2 regions of the Fusobacterium mortiferum ATCC 9817 genome follow, and region 1 is predicted to be linked to the other one. Evidence: riboswitches for the same ligand, from Rfam matches in the RefSeq annotation. Region 1 holds a riboswitch; the other holds the start of a gene.
The links. Region 1 has a riboswitch for cyclic di-AMP ahead of FMAG_RS14165 (ABC transporter permease). Riboswitches for the same ligand answer to the same signal wherever they lie in the genome.

Region 1 (9,239 bases):
TCTTCTCTTTTATGAATATTTGAAAGATGAACTTCTATTGTTGGAATATCTACACTTTTTATAGCATCATACAGAGCTATGGAAGTATGAGTATATGCTCCTGGATTAATTACTATCCCATCATACTTTTCTAAATATGCTCTTTGTATAAAGTTTATAATCTCTCCCTCAATATTACTTTGATATATTGTTACATCAATATCTTTAGCTAAATTCTCCTTAATATATGCACACATCTCTTCATAGGTTTGTACACCATAAATATTTTTCTCTCTTATTCCCAGAAAATTTATATTGGGTCCATTTATTACCATTACTTTCACTATTTTTTCATCTCCTCTAATCTCTCTATAACTCTTTTCTCTACTTCTTCTCTTGTATCTCTATCTATATCTATCCCCTCCCAAAGTTCATCACTTTTTATAGCTTGACCTACAAGCATAGATACTCCATCTACACATTTTAAACTACAATTTTTTGCTAATTGTAAAAACTTTGTAGTCTTAGGATTATATACAATATCAACAGCTATATCAAAACGCTTTAAAATTTCCTCATCTAGTGGAGAGCTATCTATATTAGGATACATCCCTAAAGGAGTAGTATTTACAACAATATCTCCACCTATTATATTTTCATAAGATACTACCTCTATATTTCTAAATCTATTTTTCAACTCTCTTCTCTTTGATTCCACATCTCTTGTTACTACAACTATCTCTTTAGCTCCTAAGTCATGTAGAGCTACTATCACAGATTTTGAAGCCCCACCACTTCCTAGAACATAGCATATTTTTCCTTTTACTTTGACATCATGTTTTTCTAGCATCTCTACGACCCCATAGTAATCACTATTATATCCGTAGCTTTCACCATTTTTTATTTTCACTAGATTTACAGCTCCAATTTTTTCTGCCTCCTCAGAGATAAAATCAAGTTGGCTCATCACAATCTCTTTATAAGGAATAGTTATATTAAATCCTTTTATCCCTTTTTCTTCCATTAATTTTAAAATATCTTTTCCATCTTCAATCTCATACAGTGAGTACTCTGCTTCTACTCCAAGCTTATCAAAAATATAGTTATGTATCTCTGGAGATAGTGAGTGCCCCAATTTTTTTCCCACAAGACCATATTTATTCATATCTGCCTCCTGCTTCATATATCTTATCTAACAATGCTATTGCCATTATTGATTCTATTACCACTACTGCTCTCGGTACTATACAAGGGTCATGTCTTCCCTCTATTTCTAATTCACAATCTTTTTTATCTTTTATATTTATTGTATGTTGAAGCTTAGAAATAGATGGAGTAGGTTTTATAGCAACTTTAAAATTTATAGGCATTCCATTGGATATCCCCCCTAATATTCCTCCGTTATTATTGGATTTAGTTTTCACTATACTATTTTTATAGTAGTATTCATCATTTACTTCACTACCATAATATTTTGCTATATCAAATCCTTTTCCAAACTCTATTCCTTTTACAGCTGGTACAGAAAAAGCTAAATGAGCTATACTACTCTCTAATGAATCAAAAAATGGCTCTCCCAATCCTGCTGGTACTCCTATGGCAAAACATTCTATAGTTCCACCAACAGAGTCTTGATTCATTCTAGCTCTCTCTATCTCCTCTTTTATCTCTACTATTTTCTTTTCATCTAAAATAGCCAGCTCTTTTTTAGCCAGCTCATCAAAAAGCTCTTTAGATAATCTATCTTCATTTGGTGTTTCTAATTCTATATTTTTTATACTCTTTATCATAGCTCCTACATATATTCCCTTTTTAGCTAAGATACTCTTAGCCAAGCTTCCAGCAAAAACAAGTGGGGCTGTTATTCTTCCAGAAAAATGACCTCCACCTCTTACATCATTATATCCTCTATATTTTATATATGCTGAATAATCACTATGACTAGGTCTCATTACCTCTTTTAATTTTGAATAATCTTTAGATTTTTTATCTTCATTTCTAATAATTGCACAAAGAGGAGCTCCTGTAGTCTTACCGTCACAGATTCCACTTAAAATCTCAAAGCTATCACTCTCTTTTCTTTGAGTAGAAAAACTATTTTTCCCTGGTGCTCTCCTTCCCATATCTCTCTCTATGCTTTCAAAATCTATATCTATACCACTAGCTAATCCATCTATATTTATCCCTATTGCTTTTCCGTGAGATTCCCCAAAAATTGATAATCTCAAACTATGTCCCCAATTAGCTCCCATACTCTTCTCCTCTCTCTATTCTTCTAACATAATTATACCACATTTTATCAATTTAATGACGTAAATTTAAAATCATCTTATATGATAAGTTTCTTATAGTATTTTTTTCAAAAATATGATATAATAAGGTCTAAAATTAATTTGTGGAGGGAAAATTTTTATGAAATTAAAATCTTTAATAGCAGGAGTAGCACTACTGTCTTCTGTTTCTTTTGCTGCTACACAAGGAGCTCAATTTTCAGTATTACCAGGAGTTCAATTTGGAGCTACTAAATACGACTCAATAGATGGATTCAGTTTTAATGTTCTTGGTGCTGAAAACCAAAATGTTTCAGGGGTAGATTTATCTCTTATTGGTTATAGAAAAGTCAATGGTAATTTTAATGGATTACACCTTTCACTTTTCTTTGAAGCTTTTAGAGTAGATGGAAATATGAGAGGAATCTCTTTAGCTCTTTGGAATGATGTTAAAGGAGATGTAAATGGTGGAAATCTTGGACTTGTAAATACAGTTGGAGGAAATGCTACTTTCCAATTAGGTGGACTTAATATGGTTAATCAAGAAGCTATGGTTCAAATTGGTTTTGTTAACTATGCTCAACAAGTGGGAGGGCTTCAATTCGGATTTGTCAATGCTACTAAAAAACTAGAAGGATTACAAGTAGGACTTATCAACTATGCTGAAAATGGAGTATTCCCTGTTTTACCTATTGTAAACTTTAGAAAAATATTATTTTAAAAATAGAGTGGTTTTCCCACTCTATCTTTGTTTATTTATGTTTATTATTATTCCCAAGGCTGAAAATACTGTTATAAGAGAACTTCCTCCTGAACTAAAAAATGGCATAGGTATTCCAAATACAGGAAGTATTCCTAAAGCAACAGAAAGATTTATAACCATTTGAATTATTATATATCCTCCAATTCCTATTGCTAAATATTTTCCAAAATAATCCTTTGTTTCCACAGCTGTTTTTTGAATAATATTAAAAAGCAATAGAAATATTGTCAAAAGAAGTAACATTCCTATAAATCCAAACTCCTCACCATAGGAAGCAAGGATAAAGTCAGTTTTTATCTCTGGCAAATAGCTATACTTCTGTACTCCATTTCCATATCCCTTACCTACTAATCCACCACTTCCAAAAGCTATAAGAGATTGCCCCACTTGATATCCTATTCCATAGTCATATTCATTTTTCAAAAGACCATTTAAAAAACTTCCAACTCTCTTTATTTTATAACTCTCATTTGATAAGTCAGTTAGATTACTTACATAGTAAAATAGACCTCCTATTGATACTAAAACAGCTCCTACACTTCCTACTATCAATTTCATATTTAATCTACTCATAAACAACATAAAAGCAAATATCCCCAAATAGTGTATTGATGTTCCCAAATCTTTTTGTAGATTTATTAATAGCATAAATATTCCCATAACTGGTAACAAAGAAAATAGTATTTTTTTATCGTTGTATCTTTCCTCTTCACATTTTTCCATAATATGGGCTATTATTATAATAAATGGCAATTTCATCATCTCTGATGGCTGCACACTAAAAGAACCAAATCTTATCCAACCTATTGCTCCATTTACATGAGGTATTACCCTTGATAATGATGGTATTTTACTTCCTATTATAATTATAATAAATATAATTGTAGATAATAAAAATAAAATTCCACTTATTTTATTTTTATTATATAATTTGTAATTTATCTTTGAAGTAATTATAAAACAGATTATCCCTAAAATTATATAGATAAAATGGTTTCTAATAACCTTTATTCCTTCAAAGTAGATACTATAAAAACTTGCACTAGCCATATTTAAGTTGCTCAATATAACCAAAAAGAAAAGAAGAAGAACTATTCCTCTATTTCTTGCTCTTTTTCTCTTTTCTTTATCTATTTTTTTCAAAGTTCTATTTATTTGATTTCTTTTATAATAAGGATTTTCTGTTTCTAATTTGACTTTGTCCATTCTTTATATCCCTCCAAAGAAATTCTATAAAAATGTTTTTCTTAAATACTTAGCTACTCCATTATCTATATTTTTACCTATCATCTCATTATTAGGAAGCTTTTCTCTAAGTCTTTGAGCACAATTTCCCATAAGAAGTCCCTTACCTACTTCACTTAACATCTCATAGTCATTTAATCCATCACCAAAAGCCATAGTATTTTCTAATGGAATATTAAGTTTTTCCATAATATTTTTTACAGCTTCTCCCTTTGTTACATTTTTTGTCATAAGTTCCAAACACTCTGGTCCAGATAGTGTTATTGAAACCTTATCTCCTATTACCTCTTCAAAATACTTTTCTAGCTTAAATAGTTCCTCTTGATTTTTGCTGATAAAAAATATTTTTATAAATTTTTCTCCAACTATTTTAGAGAAATCCTTTACCTCATATAAAAATCCACTCTCTTTATGAAACTCTATATACTCCTCTTTATGCTCTTCAACATACCATTTTGTATCTGTATATATATGTCTTTCAATCTCTTTGTTACACTTAACATTTAAAATAAAATTAGCTGTCTCTTCATCAATATTTCTCTCATATACTTCATTATTATGCTCATCATGTATTCTAGCTCCATTTGAACTGATAAGATATGAGTCTAATCCCAATTGTTTTTTTATTGCTAAAGCATCTAAGTGATGTCTTCCAGTAGCTATAAATATCTTTTTACCTGTATCTTTAACCTTTTTTATAACTTCCTTTGTTTCATCTGATAATTGATGTTTTTCATTTAAAAGTGTTCCATCTAAATCACAAACTATTGCTTCATATTTCATAAACTTAACTCCTCATCTTTTTTATTTTTATACCTTAATATAATACCATTATTTTTTTTTTTGAAAAGTAATTTTTTTTATTGACATTTTTTTTAAAATATGATATTATTACTTTTGTTGATGAGACGGAATATAGCGCAGTCCGGTAGCGCATCTGCCTTGGGAGCAGGGGGCCGCAAGTTCGAATCTTGCTATTCCGACCATCTTAAATTGGGGTGTCGCCAAGCGGTAAGGCAACGGACTTTGACTCCGTCATGCGTTGGTTCGAATCCAGCCACCCCAGCCATTTGCAATCAACCACTCAAATTATTGAGTGGCTTTTTTTTATCCTAATCAAAATAATTTTCCTATCTTCTTATTTTTAATTCAACTTAAGTTATTTTAAATTTTTTAATTATGTAATCTTCAATTTTATTTTTCTCTTCTATTCTATTTTTCAATATTCTATGCTATAATTGAAAAAAATATTATGAGGTGAATACTGTGGATAGTAGAATATTAAAATTAGCAAAAAATCTTGTTTCTCACTCTTGTAGAGTACAAAAAGGAGAAAAAGTTTTAATAGAAATTTTTGGAGATACTCCTAAAAATCTAGCAAAAGCATTAGTTAAAGAGATTCATTTAGTTAGAGGATTACCTTTCGTCACTTTAAAAGACCAATCTATTACTAGAGAGCTTTTAAAATCTTCTACTAAAGAGCAACTAGAACTAATGGCAAAATATGAGCTAGAAAGAATGAAAGATATGGACTGCTATATAGGGATCAGAGGTAGTGACAATACAGCAGAACTATCTGATGTAGAAGATGAAAAAATGAGAATGTATTCAGATATCTTTATGCTACCTGTACATTTAAAAGAAAGAGTTAATAATACTAAATGGGTAGTACTAAGATATCCTAATAACTCAATGGCACAGCTTGCAAATACATCATTAGAAAATTTTGAAGATTTTTACTTTGATGTATGTTGTCTTGATTATTCTAAAATGGAAAAAGCTATGGACAGCTTGAGTTCTCTTTTAAATAGATCAGATAGAGTTAGAATAGTAGGTCCTGGAACAGATATCAGTTTTTCTATTAAAGGAATGCCTAATGTTAAATGTTACGGACTTAGAAATATTCCAGATGGAGAACTTTATACTGCTCCAGTAAGAGAAAGTGTCAATGGTGTAATCTCATACAACACTCCATCTGTTTATGAAGGATTTACTTTTGAAAATATAGTATTTGAGTTTAAAGATGGTAAAATTGTAAAAGCTACTGCTAATAATACAGAAAAATTAAATGAAATTTTAAACTCTGATGAGGGAGCTAGATATATTGGAGAGTTTGCTTTTGGAGTAAACCCATATATTCTAAAACCTATGAAAGATACTCTATTTGACGAAAAAATATCTGGAAGTATTCACTTTACTCCTGGACAAGCTTATAAACAAGCTGACAATGGAAATAAATCTAGTATTCACTGGGATTTAGTTCTTATCCAAAGACCAGAGTTTGGTGGTGGAGAGATTTGGATAGATGATATATTAATTAGAAAAGATGGTATCTTTGTTTTAGATGAATTAAAAGCTTTAAATCCAGAAAATTTAAAATAAATTAAGGTGGTGTTTTATGCTTATAACTATAGATATTGGAAATACTCATATTGTAACAGGAATCTTTGATGAAAAAGGAAATACTCTTCTTACATTTAGAGTTTCTACAAATGATAAATTGACAGAAGATGAATATTTCTCTTATTTTAGAAATATTTCAAAATTTAATGGAATTGAAATAAGAAAAGTTAGTGGAATAGTTGTTTCTTCAGTTGTTCCCAATCTTATAACTATTTTCCAATTCTTTGGAAGAAAATATTTTAATATTGAGCCTATGATAGTAGACTTAGAAAAAAATCTACCTTTTACATTTGCTAGTAATATGAATCCTACTGGATTTGGTGCTGATAGAATAATTGATATTGTCCAAGCTCTTGAAGAGTATCCTGATAAAAATCTTATCATCATAGACTTAGGTACTGCTACAACTTTTGATGTATTAAAGAAAAATGTCTATGTTGGAGGAGCAATACTTCCTGGAATTGAGATGAGCATCAATGCTCTTTGTGGTAACACAGCAAAACTTCCTAAGGTAAAATTTACAACACCTGAATGTGCATTAGGTTCTGATACTATTTCTCAAATCCAATCTGGTATATTCTATGGATATGCTGGACAGATAAAACATATTATCAGAAAAATGAAAGAGGAAGTAGGAGAAGAGTGCTTTGTAGTTGCTACTGGTGGACTTGGAAAAATCTTATCTGCTGAAATTGATGAGATAGATGTATACAAAGCAGATTTAAGTATAAAAGGTCTATATACTCTATATCAAAATAATAAAACAAAATAAAATTATTTTTTCTTTAAATTTGACTCTTTATAAAAAATCTTGTATAATGTACATGTGCAAATTGCTTAATTTATATCTTTATTATGATATAAAGCGGGGGACCCACTTTTTTGGGGCGAATTTCCTTTATGGAATAGGATACTTTTCAATCCGAGTCCGGCAGCTAACCTCGTCAGCATTGAAAAGAGTTGAGGCTTTATTTTGTTATATTTTTAATTTTACAAATTAAAACACCATGACTCTAGCCTGGTGTTTTTTTGTACAATTTTTTAGGAGGTTTACTTATGGATTTTTTTACTTATATTATACAAGAACGAGCTCAGATTATATCTCTTTTAGTAGAACATATAAATCTTACACTGATATCTGTACTTGTAGCTATTCTTATTGGAGTTCCCATGGGGATTTTAATAAGTCATTTTAAAAAAATAAATAAAACAGTTATGGGAATTGCTAATACTATTCAAGCTATTCCAAGTATGGCACTCTTAGGTTTTCTTATTCCTTTTTTAGGTATTGGAGTTATGCCATCTATCTTTATGGTAGTACTTTACTCTTTACTACCTATTATAAAAAATACTTATACAAGTATTGAAGGAATAAACCCACAGATGATAGAAGCAGCTGAAGGAATTGGACTTACAAAATTACAAATACTTTTTAAAATTCAAATCCCAATGGCTCTTCCTGTTATAATGGCAGGTGTACGTATCTCTGCTGTTACAGCTGTTGGACTTATGACTATTGCTGCCTTTGTAGGAGCTGGTGGATTAGGATTTTTAGTATTCTCTGGAATAAGAACAGCCAATACATATCAAATTTTAGCTGGAGCTATTCCAGCTTGTATATTGGCTCTATTTATTGACTGGACAGCAGCTATTATAGAAAAAATAGTTGTTCCTAAAGGAATAGTTAGTGGAGAGGAGGAAAATAAAAAATCCCTTTCTTACATAAACTAATTTTAACTCTTGCTGTTTTTTTAATCTTATTTTCTAGTGGAAAGAATATTGTTAAAAACTTTATAGCTCCACAAGAAAAAGTAGTTACTATTGCAAGTAAAGATTATACAGAACAAATTCTTCTTGGTAATATGTTAGCAGATTTAATTGAAGATAAAACAGATATCAAAGTTAATAGAAAGTTAGCCTTAGGAGGAACTCAAGTTATTTTTGGTGCTTTAAATAAAGGAGAAGTAGATATGTATATGGAATATACTGGAACTATGTTTGCTGATATGTTAAAGCATAACCCTATAGCTGAAAATGTTAAATCTTCTGATGTTTATTCTATATCAAAAAAAGAGATAGAAGAGAAGTATGATGTATTAGTTGGAAAGGAGATTTCAGCTAATAATACATACAGATTAGCTGTTAGAAAAGAAACTGCTGATAAATATAACTTAGAAAATATCAGTGATTTAATTAAAGTTGCTCCACAATTAACTATCTCATCTACATTTGAATTTACAAATAAACATGATGGGTTACCTGGACTTTTAGAAGCTTATCCAGGACTGAAATTTAAAAACTCTCTATCTATAGATGGAGCTCTTCGTTATCAGGCTATTGCTAATAAAGAGAGTGATGTAATAGATGCCTTTGCTACTGATGGATTAATATCTACATATAATTTAGTAGTTTTAGATGATGATAAAGAGTTTTTCTTACCTTACCATGCTGTACCATTAATAAGAGAAGATATTGCTAATAAATATCCTGAGTTAAAAAATATAGCTGATTCACTTGTTGATGTTTTAACAGATGAAGTAATGAGAGAATTAAATAATCAAGTAGATACATACAAAAGA
Region 2 (12,462 bases), on a different contig from region 1:
GCTTCTATATTGGAGATAATATTACTCAAGAAGATATTAAAGGAAAATTTGAAAACGGACTACTTAAATTAGAAGTTCTTAAAAAAGAAGCTAAAGAATTAGCAGAAGAAAAAAAATATATTCAAATAGAAGGATAATAAATATTAAAAAATAGAATAAAAGTTTTAGTAAAAATAGGAGTTGACTTTAAATGAAAGAACATAAATATGTAAATTTTAACCAAGAAGCTGATGTACATTATATAATAAATAAATATCATAAAAAAGAGCATGAAGCTGTAAAAGAGTACCTTGAAACATTAAAAGGACAAAAAAATTTAACTCATGAAGCTGTATTTGCTTTAATTGAAAAAAATCTAAAATTTAAAAAAATAGAAAAATAACTCTTAGTAAAATAGCCAATAAATTTGGCTATTTTATTTTTATTAAATATTTAGATATAAAAAATACATCCTCTATAGATTAAAATTTTGGGTATAGTCTTTTTTAGATTTTAAATTTTTATTACTATTCTATTACTACAAGAATTTTTTACCTCTCACAGGTCTTTGGATTATCAAGAGAATACATTAATAAACTTTATCAACTTCAACCACAAGATAGATTATTTCCATATACTAAACATTTATTTGAACATGAAATGAAGAGAATAACTAAAGCTGAAAATATTGAAAAGATAAGATTACATAATCTAAAACATAATCATGTAATCTTACTAATACATTTAGGAATAAATCCAATTGTTATAAGTAAAGACTTGGTCATGAAAAAGTAGAAACTGCTCTAAATACCTATTTACATGTTTATCCTAATGCTAATATTAGTATGATGAACTTGCTCAATAGTGTATCAAATAATAAATAATTACTGGGAGAGATAAACTCTCCTAATACTTTTTTACCATTTATTAGTTAAAACTGGAGTATTGTTTTTAAAAAACTCTTCTTTACTAACATATAAATCAAAATTAAAATATTCTTTTAAAGGAATTCTTAAATGAACAGGATAACTATCAGGAGTATTTAGCAAATAACTTTCATTAAGGGACTATATTTATCATCATTTAAATATTTTATTAATTATTTATAGCTATGCTTTAAGCAATTTACTGTTATTTTAAATTCAGTAATCATAGTTAGCTCTTCAGTTTTAAAGAGAGAAATATTTAGTTTTAAATTAAAAGATATATTATCTGAGTATTTATAAATTAAGTATTTTTCTTATCTTTATAATTGCTAGTTAAATGAATTTGTAATATCTTTGAAAGTAAAAATCAAATGAAAAAGCAACCAATATATTAGTTGCTTTTTCAGAGTTTTGACTTATGAAATAAATTTATATGTAGTGACTTATTTAGCTAATTCTTCTAAAGCTAAGTTAAGTTCTAACACATTAACAATGCCTTTATGAGCTATTTTATTTATTAAAGTTACTACTTCATCTTTAGCAATTCCATTTTCTTTAGCTACTCTGTCAACTTGTATCATTGCCCCTTGTATTGTGATATGTGGGTCAAGTCCAGAACCAGAAGCTGTAAGCATTTCAACAGGAATATCCTCAACTTTTAATCCAGGATTTTCAACTAATAATTTCTCTATATTAGCTTTTATATTCTCTGTATAAGTAGGATTGCTAAGTCCTAAATTAGTACCTCCAGATGCTGGGAGCACTTGAGCTTCCTCCTCTGTGGTATAAGTGTTGTAGTTATATGCTGATGGCCTTCCATGGAAGTACTTAGCATCGGTAAAAATCTGTCCTATATGTTTACTTCCTATTGCTTGTCCATCTTTTATAATGATACTTCCATTAGCACTATGATTGAAAAATATTTGAGCAAAACCATTTATTGCACAAGTATAACCTATTGCTAATATAAATAGTGCAATTGTTATATATACACTTTTTTTCAAAATCTCAGATTTACTTTCCATTTATATATCCTCCTATTATTACATTCCTAAAGCTCTTAGCATTGGAGTAATAATCATATCTATTAATTTAATTCCTACGAATGGAGCTAAAATTCCTCCAACTCCATAGATAGCTAAGTTTTTAAGTAACATAATCTCAATTTTCATTGGTTTATAAGATACACCTCTTAAAGCAATTGGTACAAGTAATGGGATTATAATTGCGTTAAATATAAGAGCTGAAACAATAGCACTTACAGGTGATGAAAGTTTCATAATATTTAAAATTTCCATTTGAGGAATAGCAACTATAAACATAGCTGGAATAATAGCAAAGTATTTAGCTACATCGTTTGCTATACTAAATGTAGTTAAAGCTCCACGAGTTATTAATAACTGTTTTCCAATCTCTACAACTTCTAATATTTTAGTAGGGTCAGAATCTAAGTCGACCATATTAGCTGCCTCTTTAGCTGCTGTTGTACCACTATTCATTGCAATACCAACATCAGCTTGAGCTAGTGCAGGTGCGTCATTTGTTCCGTCCCCTGTCATAGCTATTAATTTACCTTGAGCTTGCTCTCTTTTGATAACTTCTATTTTTGTTCAGGAGTACATTCTGCTACAAACTCATCTATACCAGCTTCTCTAGCAATAGTTTCAGCTGTAAGTGGGTTATCTCCAGTACACATGATAGTTTTGATTCCCATTTTTCTAATGTTATCAAATCTTTCTTTTAAACCAGGTTTTACAGTATCTTTTAAGTAGATTACCCCAAGAACTTTATTGTTCACTGCAAGTACTAATGGAGTTCCTCCAAGTCTTGATACTCTATCTACAATCTCATCTAAGTCTTTTGGCACAGTTCCATTTTGTTCCTCTACAAATTTCTTAATAGATGAACCAGAACCCTTTCTAACTTTTCTACCATCAGTTAAATTAATTCCACTTGTTTTTGTTTGAGCAGAAAACTCTAAAAATTCAGCTTTTTCATAATCTTTCTCATCTAAAATACATTCAAATTTTTTTCCTAACTCTACAATTGAACGTCCCTCTGGAGTTAAATCTTTTAATGAAGAGATAACAGAGTATTCAATAATATCTTTTTTGCTTACTCCCTCAACAGGAATAAATTCACTTGCAAGTCTATTACCAAATGTAATAGTTCCTGTTTTGTCTAAAATAATTGTATTTATATCTCCACAAGTTTCAACAGCTTTACCTGACATAGCAATAACATTAAATTTATTAACTCTATCCATACCAGCTATACCTATTGCTGAAAGTAATCCACCAATTGTAGTAGGAATTAAACATACAAGTAAAGCTATAAGAGTTGATAATGGAAGTTGTACTCCTACATAAAGTCCCATAGGGAATAAAGTAACAATAACAACTAAGAATATCAATGTAAGTCCAACAAGTACTGTATTAAGAGCTATCTCATTAGGAGTTTTCTTTCTTTCAGCACCTTCTACTAAGTTAATCATCTTATCTAAGAATGACTCTCCAGCAGATACAGAAATTTTAACTTTAATTTTATCACTTACTACACGAGTACCACCTGTTACTGAAGAAAAATCTCCTCCTGCTTCTTTAACAACAGGAGCAGACTCCCCTGTGATTGCTGACTCATCAACAGAAGCAATCCCCTCAATTACCACACCATCGCTAGGAATTAATTCTCCAGTATTAACTATAACTATATCTCCCTTTTTAAGAGAACCAGCGTCTACTTGTGTGGTAGTTCCATCAGCTTTTAAAAGATTAGCTACTGTATTTTTTCTAGTCTTTTTTAAACTATCAGCTTGAGCCTTTCCTCTTCCTTCAGCTATTGCCTCAGCAAAGTTAGCAAATAATACTGTAACAAATAAAATAAAACAAATAATAGCATTAAACACTCTTAAATTCGTTTCAGCCTCGCTAAAAATAGCTGGATGAATAGTTAATAAAAGTGTTAAAAAGAATCCTATTTCAACTACAAAGATAACTGGATTTTTAATAAGTATCTTTGGATTTAATTTTTTAAAAGAATCTATAAATGCTTGATGTAAAATGGCACTATCTATACCTTTTACTTTATGTTTACTCATAATTGAATTACCTCCAAATGCTCAAATGTTCTGCAATAGGTCCTAGTGCTAAAGCAGGTAGGAATGTAAGAGCACCTATTATTAATATTATAAAGAATAAGATAAATGAAAATGTTAAGTTATCAGTTCTAAATGTAGTTTCTGTAACAGGTACAGATTTTTTCTTGTATAATGAATATCCAACTACAATCATTAATACCATACTGATATATCTTCCTAAAAACATTACTATACCTGTTGTGATATTCCAGAATGTAGTAGAATCTCCTAATCCTTCAAATCCAGAACCATTGTTAGCAGCACTTGAAGTATATTCATATAATACTTGTGATATTCCATGGAATCCAGGATTTGATAGTCCTCCATATCCTAACTCAGTAACTAATGAGATAGCACTTGGTACAAGTATAATAATTGGGTGTACTAGAATTAAAAAAGTAATAATTTGCATCTCTCTTGCTTCTAATTTTTTTCCAAAGAACTCTGGAGTTCTTCCAACCATTAACCCACATAAGAATACTCCTAAAATCATATACATGATTACATTCATAAATCCTACTCCCTTACCTCCAAAGATGCAGTTAAGCATCATATTCCATAATGGCATCATTCCAGCTATTGGAGTAAGCGAGTCATGCATATTATTTACACTTCCTGTTGTAAACGAAGTAGTTATATCAGTGAAAAGTGCAGAAGCTATTAGTCCAAATCTTACCTCTTTCCCTTCCATATTCATTCCTGTAATTCCAAACTCTTTAAATATAGGAGCACCTTGCTGTTCAAAGTAATATATCATAAAGAAAGAGATTAAGAATAATACAAATATTGATAAGAATACATACCAACCTTGTTTTTTATTCTTAGCAACTATACCAAAAGCAACAGTTGTAGCTCCAGGGAAAATCATCATAGACATCATCTCTATATAGTTAGACCATAATGAAATATTTTCAAAGGGGTGTGTAGAGTTTGATGAAAAAAGACCTCCTCCATTAGTTCCTAAGTGTTTGATTGCTTCCCAAGCTGCTGCTGGTCCTAAGGGTATAACTTGATATTTGTCTTCAACAGTTTTTACTATTATTTGTGTATCAAATGTTTGAGGTAAACCACAAAGTACAAGTCCTACACCCACTATGATAGAAGCTGGAAGTAATAATCTAGTTACAGATTTTACTATATCCTCATAGAAATTACCAAGTCTAATTCCCATAACTCCTCTAATAATTGCCATACATATAGCCATACCACTTGCTGCTGAAGTAAACATTAAGTTTATAAGAGCAAGTCTTGAAGCTATTCCATTTAACCACTCACCAGAGTAGTGTTGTAGATTTGTATTAGTAATAAAACTTATTGCTGTGTTGAAAGCAAGTGAAGGTGAATTCCCTTGCATAGTTAAAATTCCATAGGTTAAACAGTACATTACTAAGTTAACTACTAAGAATGATAGAATATAATTTTTTAAACTCATATTTTCACAAGTACATTTTATTGGTTTGAAAATAGGAGCTTCAATTACCGAGAAAATTTTTTCTCCTATAGTTTTCTCATACATAATTATTTTTGCAAGATGTTTACCAACTGGTATTATCAATAAGATAAATGCCAATAGATAAAGAAATAAATTAAATAAAGTCATAATAAATATTCCTCCTTAAAATTTATCTGGATTAAAAAGTACATAAAATAAATAGATAAATAATAAAAATACAATAGTTCCCAAAATATACATAATTCCTCCCTCAACAAATATCTGTCTCAATATAAATTTATTTTTAAATTTGCTACTAACAGAAAACAACAAATTTAATAATTAAAACTGATAGCAATATAGAAAAAGTTAAAATTTTCATGATAATTTCCTCCTTTGAACTAACTAGTATTAACAGAAAATATTAATTTTAAGAGCAGTAATAAAAATTGCTAAAATAAAACATATTAAAATTTTCATTAATCTCATCTCCTAAATGTTTATTTTTAAGTATTTTTTATATAAAAATACTATTTTTTAGAAAAAAAGGTAAAATAAAAACTGCTTTTCAATACTTTTATATAAAGTATCTAAAACAGTTTATTACTTAGGTATAAATTTTCAGAATAAATCCCCTTCATAAATTAACTCAGATAAATAAATATCAGAATAAACTTAAATTATAATTAATTAGTTTGATAAAATATATCTTAATTAGCTAGAGGTTTGTTTTATGATTTTGAATCCTATCACTTTTTTATATGAATGTCAAGAAAAAATAATTTTTTAAAATATTTTTAAAATAAAATTTATTTATCGTTAAAAAAATCTTGACTTTTTATTCGTTAGTAGTATAATCAGAATTGTAAAAAGAATATTACCATTTGCTTAATCTATTTTTAGGATAAAAATAGAGCGGGGGACCCAACCTTCTTGGGGCGTATTTCTCAATTGAGAATAGGATACTTTTCAATCCGAGCCCGACAGCTAACCTCGTCAGCGTTGAAAAGAGCCATGCATTGTGTATTAACACCATGACTTTTTGTTGTGGTGTTATTTTTTTTACAAGCTAGAGGGAATATTATAACTTAAAACTGTTTTAGAGGGAAGTAAATATGTATATTAAAAGTGTCAAATCTAGGATTTTTTTGATATTTATTGTCTTTTTATTTACTATAAGTATCAATAGTATTTGGTCTGTTATCAATTTTAGAAGACTTAATAATTCGATTGAAAGAATATTAGATTCTAATTATAAAAGTATTGTAGCAGCTCAAAAAATGATTGCATCTATTGAAAGACAAGATAGTTTACAGCTTTCATATTTATTTACTAAAGAAAGAGGGTATATAAAAAATTTTACAATTAATAAAAAAGAATTTTTAGTTGCTTTAAAAGATGCCCAAAATAATATAACTGAACAAGGAGAAAGTAAAATAGTAAATCAAATAGCTAAAGAATATGGGGATTATGTTGAAGAATTTAATAATTTTTTATTTTTAAAGGAAAAACAATCTGAATATTATTTTAAGAAAATTTTTCCAAAATTTGAAAATATAAAAAAATTATCTAAAGATTTAGTAAGTGTTAATCAAAATGCTATGTTAATTAAAAGAGATAAAGCTAGTATTACAGCTCAAAAAGCAGTAATATTTACATTTATAGCATCAATTTCTATAATAATTCTAGGTGTTTTTATAATAAGCTATCTTATTGCTAAAATATTAAAACAATTTGATATTTTTGTAGAAAAAATAGAAGGAGTATCTAGTGAAGATTACTCACAAAGAATCCCTGAAAATTTAGATAAAGAATTTAGTAAAATGGGATTAGCATTCAACCAAATGGCACAAAAGTTGGAAAAATATAAAACTATCAATATAAAAAGACTAATGACTGAAAAAAGAAAAGCTGAAGCTATTGTAGAAAGTATAAGTGATGGAATTATAGTAACTGATATGGAAAATAATATAATTTTAGTAAATAGAGCTGCAGAAGAACTTTTAAATATTGAAGAAAAAGAGCTTTTAAAACAACCTTTCTTACATGCTATAAATAATAAAAAAATTTATGATAGTGTACAGGAAATTCTTAATAATGATGAGATAAAATCTACAATGAAACAATTAGAAATATCTCTAAATAAAGGAGAATTAATTACATATTGTAAGGTATTTATTAATTCTATAATAAGTAAGAATGGAGAAAGACTAGGAATAGTAATTCTTCTTCAAGATATTACAAAAGCTAAAGAATTAGACCAAATGAAAGATAATTTTGTTTCTACTGTTTCTCATGAATTTAGAACTCCACTTACTTCAATAGGTATGGCTGTAGAGCTTTTATCTGATAAAAGTATTGGAGAATTAAATGATATACAAAAAGAACTTGTTACTGCAATTAAATTGGATAACGATAGATTAAAATTACTTATAAAAGATTTATTGGATTTATCAAGACTAGAGTCTAGAAAAACTCCTATGAATTTCCAAGAGTGTGATATTAAAAAAATTATAGATTTTGCTATAAAACCTTTAAGAAATCTTTGTGAAAATAAAAATGTCACTTTAGAATTAGGAAATATAGATAATTCTACACCAGTAATAGCAGATTTTAATAAGATTAGTGTAGTTTTAACTAATTTTATAGGGAATGCTATAAAATATGGAAAGGAAGGAGAACCTAATCATATATTAGTAGAAGCATTTAAAAAAGATGAGAATTTAGTAGTTGCTGTAAAAGATGAAGGAAGAGGTATTCCTCAAGACCAACTTGAAAAAATATTTAATAAATATATTCAAGTTAAAGTATCTAACGACGGTAAAATAGAAGGAACAGGACTTGGACTTTCTATAAGTAAAGAAATTATAAAAAATCATAACGGAGAAATTTGGGTAGATAGTAAATTAGGAAAAGGAAGTACTTTTTATTTTTCTCTTAAATGTAAAAAAAATTAATTTTTTAAATTTTAATATATAACTAATATAAAAAATTATAGAGGTGAAAAAAATGGAAAAGAAAAAAATATTAATAATAGATGATGAAAGAAATATAAGAATGACTCTTACTTATTGTCTTGAATCTGAAGGATATCAGGTAGATACAGCTATTAATGGAGAAGAAGGACTAGATATTCTTTTAAATCAAAAAAAAATATATGATTTAATTCTTTTAGACATTAAAATGCCTGGAAAAACAGGAATGGAAGTTTTAAAAGAATTGAGAGAAAATGAAAATAAAAGTAATGTAATAATGATGACAGCTTATGGAACTATAAAAGAAGCTGTTACTGCTATTAAATTAAATGCTATTGATTTTATTAGTAAACCTTTTACTCCAGACCAAATAAAAGCTTTAGTAGCTAAAGTTTTTTCAAGAGAAAATTTACAAGAGGATAAACTTAATACTTTTGAAGAATACATTGAGTTTGCTAAGCTTAATATTATAGAGAAAAAATTTGATAAAGCCATTGAAGCACTTAGAATAGCAATTAGTAAAGAACCTGGACTTCCAGATACCCATAACCTTTTAGGAGTAATTGAAGAATATAAAGGAAATGTTGATGAAGCACAAAAATATTATAGAGCAGCTTTAGCTTTAGACCCATCATATGAACCAGCTAATAGTAATCTTGATAGAATTACAGAATTAGAATCAATAATAAACGATATTAAATTGGGGTAGAAGAATATGAGTAAAATAGAAAATGATTATGTAATAATAATAGGGTGTGGTCGTTTTGGTTCTAATGTAGCTGAATATCTTTCAAGTAAAAGAAAAAGTGTAGTGATAATAGATAAAAATGAAGATAATTTTAATCTTCTCACTGAAAACTTTAGCGGTTTTACAATAGAAGCTGATGGAATGGATGAAGATACCTTAAAAAGTGCTAACATAGAAAAGGCTGCTATATTATTAGCTGCTACTAATAATGATAATACAAATATTATGATAGCTCAGATAGCTAAGAAAATATATAAAGTTCCAACAGTTATAGCTAGAGTATTTGACCCAACAAAACATAAGATTTATGAAAAATATGGAATAGAAACAATAAGTCCAACTCTTTTATCTGTAGAAAAATTTAAAAATTTAATATAAAAGATTTATAATAAGGAGTTTTGATATGAATATAATAATAGTTGGAGAAGGAAAGGAAGTACATTTTTTAATAAAATCTTTTATATCTAAAGGACATCATGTTACTTTAATTATAAATAATAAAGAAATTTGTAGAAAATTTTCTAAAGAACACGAAGAGATAGAAGTAGTTTACGGAGATGCTACTAAACCAACTATCTTAGAAGATGCTGGAGCAATATATGCAAATATAGTAATAGCTTTAACTCAACATGACCCTGATAATTTAATAATATGTCAAATGGCAAAAGAATTATATGGAGTAGCTAGAACTTTTGCTATAGTAAATGACCCTAAAAATGTAGAAATATTTAAAAAACTTGGACTTGATACAATTATAAGTACAGTTAATATAATCTCTTCTATGATAGAACAAAAGATCTCAATTGAAGAGATTACTAATCTTATTTCATTAGATGAAGGTAAATTATCTATATTTGAAATAAAAATTACAGAAACTTCTCCTGTAATTGGAAAAATGTTAAGTGAAATAAAAATTCCAAATAGTGCTATTATAGGTTGTATAATTAGAAAAGAAGAAGCTGTTATTCCTAGAGGAGATACTAAAATTTATTATGATGATAAATTAATTATTCTCTCATTACCTACTGAACAAAGAAAACTTTTTAGTATATTATCAGGTGATAAATAATGAAAGGAGTAGAGATTTTAAAGAGTAGATATAAATTGATATTAGGATATACAGGGGTAATACTTTTAGGAGTAAGCATAGCAATGCTTACTCCATTACTTACTATTCCTTTTTTTTCATATAAAAAGTTAGAGATTTTCGCCTTTATAGCTACTGCTTTTTTTACTGCTGTAATAGGATTTAATCTAAAAAGATTTGTTGCTAAAGAAACAAATGTTACTATGTCTATTCAAGAAGGAGGAATAGTAGTATTATTATCATGGATTACTACTTTAATTTTATCATCTCTTCCTTTTGTAATATCAGGACAACTTAATTTTGTACAAGCTATGTTTGAAGTGGTAAGTGGATATACTACAACAGGGCTATCAGTTGTGGATGTAAGAGAGACTACCCATATGGTTTTACTTTGGAGAAGTGTTATGCAGTTTCTTGGTGGAGTTGGTCTTGTGGTAATTATGCTCTCTGCTATCATTGGTCCACATGGGGTAGGGCTTTATAATGCAGAGGCTCGTTCAGATAAATTAGTACCAAATATAAGAAAAACTACTAAGATGATAATGATAATCTATGTAAGCTATATTATAGGTGGAATTATTTTATATGTTTTAGCTGGAATGCCTATATTTGATGCTATCAATCATTCTATTGCTGCTGTATCTACAGGAGGATTTTCAACTAAATATGAAAGTATTGGATATTACAATAGTACAACAATAGAGCTTATTACAATTATACTTATGGTGTTAGGAACTATTAACTTTGCTGCTCATGCTATACTTTGGAAAGGAAAAGTTAAAGAGTTTTTAAGAATAGGAGAGTTTAAAACTATGTTATTTATGTTTTCTTTATCTATTCCATTAACATTATTTTTTACTACTAAAGATATGTTTGAAAGTTTATCTAAAAGTATTAGAGTAGCTGTATTTGAAATTATCTCTGCTGTATCTACTACAGGATTTTCTACTGTCGGTTATACCGATTGGAATGATTTTGGAATATTTATATTAGTTTTAATGATGATAATAGGAGGAGGAACTGGTTCTACTGCTGGAGGTATTAAGCAATATAGAGTCTATATTTTATTTAAATCTTTATGGTGGAATATAAAAAGTTATGTGTTTCCTAGAAATGTTGTAAAAGAGTATTCAGTAAATAGAGCTGATGGAAAGTTTTATATTTCTGATAAACATATTATAGAAGTTTGTTCTATAACTACTATATATATGATTATGTTTATTATCTCTGTAATTATTCTTATGGCTCATGGCTATGGTATGAGAGAGAGTATATTTGAAATAGCTTCTTGTTTGAGTACAGTAGGGTTATCAATAGGAATTACGTCTCCAAATGCCCCTAATCTAGTTCTTATTATAGAAACTATAATGATGTTTTTAGGTAGACTTGAATTTATAGTAGTTTTTTATTCTATTTTAAGAATAATTAGAGATTTTAAATTTATTAAATCACAAAATTTAGAAAATTAATAAAAAATTATAACTCAAGAATAGCTTTTATTATATTGTTATTCTTGAGTTTTTATATATTGATTAATAAATTAAAAAATAAAAAAGGAGAAAGAGATATGTCAGAAGAAAAAAAGAGACTTACTCCAGAAGAGGCATTAAAAATCTATAACAAAGAAAAAAGAGGGAAATTAAAAATATATCTAGGATATTCTCCAGGAGTAGGTAAAACTTATACTATGCTTAGAGAAGCTAATATCAGAGTAAAAAGAGGAGAAGATATATGTATAGGTTATATTGAACCTCATGATAGAAAAGCTACTACTGAACAAATAGGTATTTTAGAACAAATTCCTACAAAAGACATTGAATATGCAGGAAAAATATATAGAGAGGTAAATGTAAAAAAAATAATTGAAAGACATCCAGATATTGTTTTAATAGATGAACTTGCCCATACTAATATGAAAGGAAGTAAGAATGAAAAAAGATATCAAGATGTTTTAGAAATTTTAGATGCAGGAATTAATGTACATACTACAGTAAATATTCAACATCTTGAAAGTTTGAATGATGTGGTACAAACTATTACAGGTATTGTAGTAAAAGAAACTATTCCTGATACAGTATTAACACAAGCTGATGAAGTAGAAGTTATAGATATATCTTTTGAAAGTTTAAAAGAAAGATTAGAGAGAGGAGAGATTTATAATCTAAATACTGTTTCACAA

Region 2: another riboswitch for cyclic di-AMP. It lies ahead of FMAG_RS04090 (HAMP domain-containing sensor histidine kinase); the one in region 1 lies ahead of FMAG_RS14165 (ABC transporter permease).

Annotation. Positions count from the first base shown of each region.
Region 1 covers NZ_GL987994.1:490,449-499,687, reverse strand. Annotated here, with positions in the region: gene aroQ (type II 3-dehydroquinate dehydratase) at 1-323, opposite strand, end outside; gene aroE (shikimate dehydrogenase) at 323-1,144, opposite strand; gene aroC (chorismate synthase) at 1,137-2,231, opposite strand; gene FMAG_RS11975 (LA_2272 family surface repeat-containing protein) at 2,392-2,970, shown strand; gene FMAG_RS11970 (FtsW/RodA/SpoVE family cell cycle protein) at 2,992-4,218, opposite strand; gene FMAG_RS11965 (Cof-type HAD-IIB family hydrolase) at 4,243-5,040, opposite strand; tRNA gene FMAG_RS11960 (tRNA-Pro) at 5,167-5,243, shown strand; tRNA gene FMAG_RS11955 (tRNA-Gln) at 5,252-5,326, shown strand; gene FMAG_RS11950 (aminopeptidase) at 5,524-6,639, shown strand; gene FMAG_RS11945 (type III pantothenate kinase) at 6,656-7,432, shown strand; cyclic di-AMP (ydaO/yuaA leader) riboswitch at 7,485-7,625, shown strand; gene FMAG_RS14165 (ABC transporter permease) at 7,717-8,391, shown strand; gene FMAG_RS14160 (glycine betaine ABC transporter substrate-binding protein) at 8,523-9,239, shown strand, end outside.
Region 2 covers NZ_GL987988.1:643,551-656,012, reverse strand. Annotated here, with positions in the region: gene FMAG_RS04115 (Hsp20/alpha crystallin family protein) at 1-137, shown strand, start outside; gene FMAG_RS04110 (hypothetical protein) at 191-382, shown strand; gene FMAG_RS04105 (potassium-transporting ATPase subunit C) at 1,349-1,930, opposite strand; partial or broken gene kdpB (potassium-transporting ATPase subunit KdpB) at 1,949-4,002, opposite strand; gene kdpA (potassium-transporting ATPase subunit KdpA) at 4,010-5,641, opposite strand; gene kdpF (K(+)-transporting ATPase subunit F) at 5,657-5,734, opposite strand; cyclic di-AMP (ydaO/yuaA leader) riboswitch at 6,349-6,490, shown strand; gene FMAG_RS04090 (HAMP domain-containing sensor histidine kinase) at 6,589-8,430, shown strand; gene FMAG_RS04085 (response regulator) at 8,483-9,157, shown strand; gene FMAG_RS04080 (potassium channel family protein) at 9,164-9,574, shown strand; gene FMAG_RS04075 (potassium channel family protein) at 9,600-10,265, shown strand; gene FMAG_RS04070 (TrkH family potassium uptake protein) at 10,265-11,752, shown strand; gene FMAG_RS04065 (sensor protein KdpD) at 11,851-12,462, shown strand, end outside.